2 linked regions of the Jilunia laotingensis genome follow. The protein of the gene in region 2 interacts with the protein of the main gene of each other region in a pairwise test. Links are inferred from orthologs where the notes say so. Each region holds a gene or a part of one and is shown on either strand. Other genes may lie near its edges.

Region 1 (4,157 bases), 1.2 Mb from region 2 along the record:
GGCAAGATATGTATCGAGGTGAAACAACGTATTCCGATTCTCCGCATCATGAGCAACAACGGTGAGAATTATTATGTTGACAATAAAGGCACGATCATGCCTCCCGAAGCAAAATGCGTGGCTCGTCGGACAATTGTCACGGGAAATGTAGAAAAGTCGTTTGCAATGAGGGATTTATATAAGTTTGGTGTATTTTTGCAGAACAATCCGTTCTGGGATGCACTTATAGAACAGATACATGTCCTTCCCGGAAATGATATAGAATTTGTACCGCGAATAGGCGACCATATTGTTTATCTTGGCAAACTGGAGAATTTCGAGAGTAAGCTCGACCGCCTGAAAACATTCTATGAAAAGGGATTGAACCAAGTGGGATGGAATAAATATTCGCGTATCAGTCTGGAATTCAACAACCAGATTATCTGTACAAAAAGAGAAGGCTGAGAAAAGTGAAGAGTAAGAAGTGAAGAGAAGTAACGGAATCTCGGCTTATAATGTAATGTATAACTTGTAATTTGTAATTAAATATATGGCAACAACAGAATTTATCGCCGCTATTGAACTGGGTTCATCAAAGGTTGCCGGCATTGCCGGAAGAAAGAACAGTGACGGAAGTATGCAGGTGTTGGCTTATGCCAAAGAAGATTCTTCTTCATTTATCCGGAAAGGAATCATCTATAATCTGGATAAGACAGCCCAAAGTCTCACGTCCATCATTAATAAGTTGGAAGGCGATCTGAAAAACTCGATCGCCAAAGTATATGTAGGTATCGGTGGGCAGTCGCTCCGTACGGTACGGAACGTTGTAAGCCGCGACCTGAACGAAGAGACCATCATTACGCAGGAATTGGTCGATGCTATCTGTGACGAGAATCTGGAGATTCCGTTAGTAGATATGGATATACTGGATGTTGCCCCGCAAGAATATAAGATAGGAAACAATCTGCAGGCGGATCCGGTCGGTGTAGCCGGAAGCCATATCGAAGGCCGTTTCTTGAACATTGTGGCACGCGCCTCCATCAAGAAAAACCTGGAACGTTGTTTCGAGCAAGCCAAGATAGAGATCGCCGATCTGATGATCGCCCCGTTAGTAACCGCCAATGCGGTATTGACCGAAAGCGAGCGGCGTTCGGGTTGTGCCCTCATCGATTTCGGTGCCGATACGACAACAATCTCCGTTTATAAGAATAACATCCTCCGTTTCCTCACGGTATTGCCGTTGGGAGGAAACAGCATCACCCGCGACATTACCTCCCTCCAGATGGAAGAAGAGGAAGCCGAACGGTTAAAGATCGCTTACGGGAATGCCGTTTATGAAGAGAATGAGGAGGAAGAAGGAGCTACCTGCCAGTTGGAAGACGGCAACCGCAGCATCGAACTGCGCGTGCTGAATAATATCATCGAGGCACGTACCGAAGAGATCATTGCCAATGTGTGGAATCAAATACAAAACTCCGGTTATGACGATAAGTTACTATCCGGTCTTATCCTCACAGGCGGTGCCGCTAACCTCAAGAGTCTGGACGAAATGCTTCGCAAAAGAAGCAAGATCGAAAAGGTGCGGACGGCACGCAATATTCGCAACACAGTACATGCCGGAAGCGACCTGATAAAGAAAGACGGTACACATAACACCATGCTCGGACTGTTGTTCGAGGGGAAAGAGAATTGCTGTCTCGTAGAAGAAGTTCGTCCGGTTATCACTCCGCATGTGCAGCCGACCCCCGAGCCGGTCAACATGTTCGAAGAAGACGAGACGCTGAAAGAACAGGAAGCAGCCGCCCGCGAAGCCAAGAGGAAGAGAGAAGAAGAAGACAAACGCCGGAGAGAAGAAGACAGGCGCAGAAAAGAGGAAGAAAAGCGCAAGAAGGAAGAAGCCCGCAAGAAAAAGAAAGAAGGACCCAGCTGGTTTGAAAAGACCTTCAATAAAATCTCCAATGAGATATTCTCTGACGATGATATGAAATAATCAGTAATTAGTAATTTGTAATCTATAGAAGTTATGGACGAGATAGTACAATTCGATTTCCCGACAGATTCGCCGAAAATCATCAAAGTAATCGGTGTAGGCGGTGGTGGCGGTAATGCTGTCAACCACATGTACCGGGAAGGCATACATGACGTAACATTCGTTCTCTGCAATACCGACAATCAGGCTTTGGCAGAATCGCCCGTACCGGTGAAACTGCAACTGGGACGTAATATCACCGAAGGTCTTGGAGCCGGTAACCGTCCGGACCGTGCGCGGGATGCCGCCGAAGAGAGCATCGAAGATATCAAGACGTTGCTGCAGGACGGTACGAAAATGGTATTCATCACTGCAGGTATGGGAGGAGGAACCGGAACGGGTGCAGCCCCGGTCATCGCCCGCATTGCAAAAGAAATGGATATATTGACCGTCGGCATTGTCACTATCCCTTTCATTTTTGAAGGTGAAAAGAAGATAATTCAGGCACTCGACGGTGTAGAGCGTATCGCCCAGCATGTAGATGCTTTGTTGGTGATCAACAACGAACGGCTGAGGGAGATCTATTCCGACCTGACGTTCATGAATGCGTTTGGCAAAGCGGATGACACCCTTTCCATCGCAGCCAAGAGCATTGCAGAGATCATCACTATGCGCGGTACGGTGAACCTGGACTTTGCCGATGTAAAAACGATACTGAAAGATGGTGGCGTAGCCATCATGAGTACCGGATTCGGTGAAGGCGAAAACCGTGTGACGAAAGCCATCGATGATGCCCTTCATTCCCCGTTGCTGAACAACAACGACATCTTCAATGCCAAGAAGGTCATGCTGAACGTCTCCTTCTGTCCGACCTCAGAGCTAATGATGGAGGAAATGAACGAGATTCACGAGTTCATGAGCAAGTTCCGCGAAGGAGTAGAAGTGATCTGGGGTGTGGCAATGGACAACGCACTGGAATCGAGAGTCAAGATCACCGTACTTGCAACAGGATTCGGTGTAGAAGACGTGCCCGGCATGGACAGCGTACTCGAAAAACGGAGTCAGGAGGAAGAAGAACGCCAACTCCAACTCGAAGAAGAAAAAGAAAAGAACAAAGAACGCATCCGCAAAGCTTATGGCGAAAGTGCCAGCGGGATCGGCAGCAAGAACCTGCGTAAACGCCGCCACATCTACATCTTCAGTGCGGAGGATCTTGACAATGATGATATCATTGCCATGGTGGAAGATTCCCCGACCTATCTACGGGATAAAACTACACTTGGCAAGATACGTGCAAAGGCAGCTTTGGAAGAAGAAATAGCGACAGAAGAAGCGGTAGACGAAAGCGGAATGATCACGTTCTAAGTGAGAAGTTAAGAGTGACAAATTAAAAACGAAGAACAATATGTAATGGAGGCAATTGTTTCCATTATACATTGTAAACTATAAAACAGCAGATATTATCATGGATTTATTTGAAAGAGTCAGCGAAGACATTAAAAACGCAATGAAGGCGAAAGACAAAGTTGCCCTTGAAACATTGAGAAACGTAAAGAAATTCTTCCTTGAAGCAAAAACAGCTCCGGGAGCAAACGATACTCTCACAGACGATGCTGCACTGAAAATCATCCAGAAGCTTGTAAAACAGGGAAAAGATGCAGCCGAAATCTATGTAGGACAAGGACGACAAGATTTGGCCGATGCAGAACTTGCTCAGGTAAAAGTGATGGAAGCCTATCTCCCGAAACAAATGACACCGGAAGAATTGGAAGCTGCCATTAAAGAGATTATCGCAGAAACAGGAGCCACAAGCGGCAAAGACATGGGCAAAGTGATGGGTGTTGCATCCAAGAAACTTGCCGGACTGGCAGAAGGCCGTGCTATCTCAACAAAAGTCAAAGAATTGCTGGGATAAGAAAAGAATTTCCCTGGTAGCTCAACCATCGCCTTGGACAATCAAGAGATGGGTCATTAGTAAAAGCTATCGGTTAAATATAGACTCTCTTTAGACACGAATTTCACGGTTGCCCCGTGAATAGTTTTAAAGCATATAGCAATCGTGAAATCCATGTCTAAAAGAAAGTAAATGATGACTTGCGCCACAATCATACAAGAATTTATAATATAAGTGCAGCTATTTCAGGTGACAATGCAATACTTCCATCCTCACCGATAACAATAAAATGGGCGTTAGACAGTGTATTAATAA
Region 2 (5,939 bases):
AGTAGCAAGAATCTCACCCTGCCCAATGGAAATACTGATAATAGTCAATCCGTTCCAACGACCGCGATAAGCCTTATCATAAACTCCCGCATTAGGTATGAATCCACGACCCTCACCTGGTAAATCCACATCCAAGCGATACCCAAATCCCTGGGAAACCATATGGTCTTTCCATACAGTCAAAGCATTTTGAGGAGAACCATACTTACGGTCACCTAACATACGGAAAAGCCCCCAACAAAAATAAGAGTTACAAGAAGTTGCAATAGCAGGAATTAAGGGCAAAGGAGAAGCATGCCCGTGACATCCCACATGCAGGCTTCCATAATTGAATCCATGGGAACAGGGAAAAACAGGAGTGTTTTCCTGAATAATCCCTTCTTGCAAAAAGACAAGTCCCTGTGCCGTTTTAAAGGTTGACCCCGGAGGGTAAGCTCCCATCAAAGCTCGGTTCAAGAGAGGTTTGCGCTTGTCACGCTGCAGCATAAGATGATTATTACCACGTTGGCGGCCAATCATCAAATGAGGATCGAAATTGGGAGAAGAAACCAGACAGAGTATCTCTCCTGTCTCCGGTTCAATGGCAACAATACTACCGATTTTGTTTTGCATCAACCTTTCGCCCAACATTTGCAGGTCAATATCGATACCTAATGTCAGATTTTTCCCCGGAATGGAAGGACGGTCGAACTTTCCATCCATATAATGGCCTTGTATGCGCCCATGCGCATCGCGCAGCAATATCTCGACACCTTTCTCCCCACGAAGATATTTCTCATATGATTTTTCCACTCCCTGTTTCCCGATGAAATCTCCGCGTATGTAGTAATCATCATTTTCTATATCACGCATGGACACTTCACCGATATCTCCCAAAGCATGGGCGGCAGAGTTATAAGTATATTGACGGATAGTACGGCGCTGGATATAAAACCCGGGAAATTTGAATAGCTTCTCCTGAAACACCCCACATTCTTCGGCAGACAGCTGGGACATGAATAACTGGTTAGTATATCTCGAATAACCGGGATTTCTACGGCGATCCCGCATATCACTCATGATCTTCAGAAACTGCGCATGGGTTATGTTCAACGTACGACAAAGATCCAGAGTATCCAGATTCTCAATCTCCTTAGGGACAATCGTTATGTCATAAGCCGGCTGATTAAAAACAAGCAGTTTACCGTTACGATCGTAAACAGCTCCACGAGAGGGATACTGTATTTTATTCAAGAAGGCGTTACTATCCGCATTTTTCTTATAGTCATCCGTAGAAATCTGTAATACAAACAGGCGTATCAAATAAATAAGGACGATACAAATAGCAACTCCTCCAATAACAAATTTTCGTTTTTCTAATACATAATCCTTTGCCATGACTATCTCCTTATACCTTCAACAGCCATAATACATGTAACAGTCAATAATGTACACGCAACTACGCGTAACAGCAGCAGAGGGATACTGGAAAAAGAAAAGAATTCTAGACTCAACAATACCAGATTATGAATAAAGACACATGTCACTGCGTACTTTAGAAAAGAAGAGATTCCCAAAGTCCGAATAGACGGGATAATGCTATCCAGCGTATCACGTGGAGTGAACAAACGTAAGAAGGTAGGACGCACAAAAGCCAGTAAAACCGTAGCTGCAGCATTCATTCCGGGTGTATTAGAAAATATATCGATCATTAATCCCAAAAAGAAAGCCCACAACATCAATTCATTCCTTGAGGTGCCGGAAGGAAATTTGAGGATGAAATAGACATATAGAAAAGGCGTAGCATACCCCCCGATATGAACATTGTTCAGTATCAGCACTTGAAGAAGCACCAAACCGACCAACCATCCTATCCTATGTATATAATTTATAATCATTAGTTCGCAACCGATTTTTCAAGCTCTTTCTGCTCTTCCCGACCGCTCCGGGCGATTACTCTCACATCACTCAATTTGCCAAAATCAGTCGCCAGCTTAATCTTCAACAGATAAGAAAGACCGTCATTAGAATCGGACATATCATCAACCGTACCTACCATCACTCCTTCCGGAAAAACAGTCGAATAACCGCTTGTCACCACTGTATCTCCCAAATTGAATTCTGCGTGACGAGGCAGATCCCTCAGATAAGCATAACGTGAATCACCATGCTCCCACTTCAAGTAACCAAAATACTCGCTTCCTACGATCTTGCAACTGATACTTGACTTGCTATTCAGCACCGATATGACAAGTGAATAGTCCGGAGATGTTTTATAAACAATCCCTACCACTCCGTTTCCATCGACAACACCCATTTCCGGACGGATACCCTCAGCACTCCCCTGATCAAGCGTAATATAATTATCAGCCTGATTCAAACTGTTATTGATAACATGTGCCTTAAATATCTGGTAACTATTATCAGAAATGCCTCGTATACTGTTTATACTTGTAGAATCTAATTTATGATCCTTCAACACCTTCTCCAAATTGGATATCTGTTGTTCAAGCAGCATATTCCGGTCAAGCAGGCCCTCATTAACAGTTTTCAAGTGAAAATAAGAAGTAATCCCACCGGAAACCTCGTATACCTTACCGGAAACGACATTAGCCGATGTAAAAAAGACACTCTGCTGATAGTAGTTAAAGCGAAACAACAAAACAAAACTGATTACCTCCAGAAAAACAAAGAGGAACCAGTAATTGTACTTTATAAGAAAGTTGAGTAAGTTTCGCATAAACAAATTCTCATCTCATCAGGAACGAGAAGCGATCTACATTCTTCAATGCTACTCCCGTACCTTTTGCCACCGCATGAAGAGGATCTTCAGCAATATGGAAAGGAATATTTATCTTATCCGTTAAACGTTTGTCCAGACCACGAAGCAATGCACCGCCACCAGCAAGATAAATACCGTTGTGTACAATATCGGCATAAAGCTCGGGAGGAGTGTTCTCCAATGCGCTCAGAATGGCGGTTTCAATCTTAGAAATAGATTTTTCCAAGCAATGTGCCACTTCCTGATAACATACCGGAACTTCCATCGGAAGTGCCGTGATGCGATTCGGCCCGTGAACGATATAATCTTCGGGAGCATCATCACCAAGTTCGGTAAGTGCAGCGCCTACATTAATCTTAATACGTTCCGCCATACGTTCACTGACTTTCACATTATGCTGACGGCTCATATATTCCTGAATATCGGCAGTAAGATCATCCCCGGCAATACGAATCGAGTTATTCGAAACGATACCGCCCAACGATATTACAGCAATTTCCGTAGAGCCACCACCTATATCAACAATCATGTTCCCTTCGGGTGCCTCGACATCGATACCGATACCGATAGCAGCTGCCATCGGCTCAAATACCAGATAAACGTCCCTGCCACCCGCATGTTCGGCAGAGTCACGAACGGCACGCAGCTCAACCTCCGTACTACCGGAAGGGACACCAATCACCATACGCAAAGAGGGGGAAAACAGATGTCCACGGGTGTTGACCTGCTTAATAAGTCCGCGCATCATCTGCTCGCAAGCATAGAAGTCGGCAATTACACCGTCACGCAACGGACGGATTGTGCGTATATTTTCGTGGGTTTTTTCATGCATCAACTTTGCCTTTTCACCCACGGCAATCATCTTATCTGTACGACGATCCAAAGCTACCACCGACGGTTCGTCCACTACAATCTTACCATTGGTAATGATGATAGTGTTGGCAGTGCCAAGGTCCATCGCAATTTCTTGCGTAAAAGAGAATAATCCCATATAATTTAATGAAGAATTAAGAATGGAGAATTAAGGACGAACCTTAATTCCCATCTATATTAATGTTTAAAATGACGGATGCCTGTCGTTACCATCGCAATGCCATGTTCATTACAATAATCGAACGTCAGTTCATCCTTTACCGAACCACCCGGTTGGATAACAGCTGTAATACCTTCATTACCTGCTATCTCCACACAGTCCGGGAAGGGGAAGAAAGCATCCGATGCCATGACAGCTCCTTTCAGATCGAAACCGAATGATTTCGCTTTTTCGATTGCTTGCTTAAGCGCATCGACACGTGAAGTCTGACCTACACCGCTTGCCAGCAACTGTTTCCCTTTGGCCAGAACAATCGCATTCGACTTGCTGTTTTTCACAATCTTATTGGCAAACAACATGTCTTCTACTTCTTCCGGAGTAGGCACTTTATCGGTCACAGTCTTCAAATCGGCTGTGGTTTCTATATTCGTATCTTTCTCCTGCACAAGCACACCGTTAAGTAAAGACCGGAATTGCTTCTTGGGCAATTTAGCCTCTTTGCGGACAAGAATGATGCGATTCTTTTTCTGCCCCAGAATCTCAAGTGCATCCACGTCATAATCGGGAGCTATCACAACTTCAAAGAATATCTTATTGATCTCTTCAGCAGTCTCCTTGTCAATCACCGCATTCGTAACCAACACTCCGCCAAACGCAGAAACCGGATCACCTGCCAAAGCATCTTTCCATGCATCGATGACGGCAGGCCGTGAAGCCAAGCCACAGGCGTTGTTGTGCTTCAATATGGCGAACGTCACATCTTCAAACTCATCGATCAAATCAACAGCCGCATTTATGTCAAGCAAGTTGTTGTATGAGATTTCCTTTCCATGAATCTGGTCGAACATCGCATCCAAGTTTCCATAGAAGTAACCTTTTTGATGCGGATTCTCACCGTAACGAAGAGTTTTCTGATCGTTGACCGAGCAACGGAAAGCCGAACCTTCCTGCGCGTCAAAGTAGTTGAAGATCGCGGAATCGTAATGGGACGACACAGCAAATGCTTCTTTAGCCATCCAACGGCGTTCTTCAAGCGTAGAAGTTGCCCCGTGTTCCATCAACATGTCGAGCAACGGTTTATACTGCGCCTGAGAAGCAACGATCACGACATCATTATAGTTTTTTGCAGCGGCACGAATCAATGAGATTCCGCCTATATCGATCTTCTCAATGATGGCGGCCTCATCCGCGCCCGAAGCAACTGTGGCTTCAAACGGATAGAGGTCTACGATCACGAGGTCTATTTCCGGTATTTCATATTTCTCAATCTGCTGGATGTCCTGTTCCAGCCCGCGACGGCAAAGGATACCTCCGAATATTTTCGGATGGAGAGTTTTCACACGGCCACCAAGGATGGAGGGATAAGAAGTCAGATCTTCCACAGCCTTGCAGGGATATCCTAATGATTCGATAAACTGGCGAGTTCCGCCTGTCGATAAAAACTCTACACCTTCTTCATGCAGTTTGGTGATAATTTCATCCAAACCTTCCTTATGATAAACCGACACCAATGCGGTTTTAATTCTTTTAGACTCAGACATGGGCTTGCTTATTAAGTATTTGGTGTGCAAAGTTACGAAATATTGTTTATCGCGCGTAACAAATAAGGTGTGAATTAATGATAAAAAAGCGTTGACTCAAAAGATTATGAGCCAGCGCTTTCATATAAGGGTTATCGTTTATACGAAACTATTACCAAATAGATACACGTTTATCAGCCGGTATATACAACGGATCTTCCTCCGTAATGTTAAATGCTTCATACCATGCGTCAATCTGTGGCAATGCTCCATCCACACGCCATTTACCCAATGAATGCACATCGAGTTTGGTCAAACGAAGAATTTCTTCCGGACGGATATTGCCGGCCCATACATTAGCATATGACAAGAAGAAGCGTTGTTCGGGTGTAAAACCATTTTCAACGGGCAACGGAGCCTGAGCCGTAGCATTCTTGAATGCCTGATAAGATACTTGCAAGCCACCGTGATCGGCAATATTTTCGCCCAGCGTAACTTCGCCATTTGCTTGTACGCCCGGTGCCACTTCAATGCTGTCAAAGAAGTTAACCATCACTTGGGCACGTTCTTCAAAGTTCTTTGCATCTTGTTCAGTCCACCAATCTTTCAGATTACCGTCTTTGTC

What was found. Proteins that work in one complex are often made in the same cells at the same time.
Region 1: the proteins of H8744_RS08555 (region 2) and ftsZ interact in binary tests that used the Escherichia coli proteins (3 or more experiments, as listed by UniProt). The link is inferred for Jilunia laotingensis from one-to-one orthologs.

The regions. Positions count from the first base shown.
Region 1 is NZ_JACRTF010000001.1:1,111,463-1,115,619, forward strand. The notes cover bases 1,178-4,157. They hold ftsZ (cell division protein FtsZ), read left to right. Parts: upstream 1,178-2,002; coding sequence 2,003-3,313; downstream 3,314-4,157. Other genes in these bases: ftsA (cell division protein FtsA), read left to right, coding at 1,178-1,969; H8744_RS04435 (GatB/YqeY domain-containing protein), read left to right, coding at 3,414-3,863; H8744_RS04440 (hypothetical protein), read right to left, coding at 4,066-4,157. Outside these bases: H8744_RS04420 (cell division protein FtsQ/DivIB), read left to right, coding at 1-444; more of ftsA, read left to right, coding at 530-1,177. UniProt on the Escherichia coli protein: Essential cell division protein that forms a contractile ring structure (Z ring) at the future cell division site. The regulation of the ring assembly controls the timing and the location of cell division.
Region 2 is NZ_JACRTF010000001.1:2,266,244-2,272,182, reverse strand. The notes cover bases 1,742-4,579. They hold H8744_RS08555 (rod shape-determining protein), read right to left. Parts: upstream 3,753-4,579; coding sequence 2,730-3,752; downstream 1,742-2,729. Other genes in these bases: purH (bifunctional phosphoribosylaminoimidazolecarboxamide formyltransferase/IMP cyclohydrolase), read right to left, coding at 3,812-4,579; mreC (rod shape-determining protein MreC), read right to left, coding at 1,877-2,719; mreD (rod shape-determining protein MreD), read right to left, coding at 1,742-1,877. Outside these bases: H8744_RS08570 (peptidoglycan D,D-transpeptidase FtsI family protein), read right to left, coding at 1-1,377; more of mreD, read right to left, coding at 1,380-1,741; more of purH, read right to left, coding at 4,580-5,335; H8744_RS08545 (M13 family metallopeptidase), read right to left, coding at 5,487-5,939. UniProt on the Escherichia coli protein: Forms membrane-associated dynamic filaments that are essential for cell shape determination. Acts by regulating cell wall synthesis and cell elongation, and thus cell shape.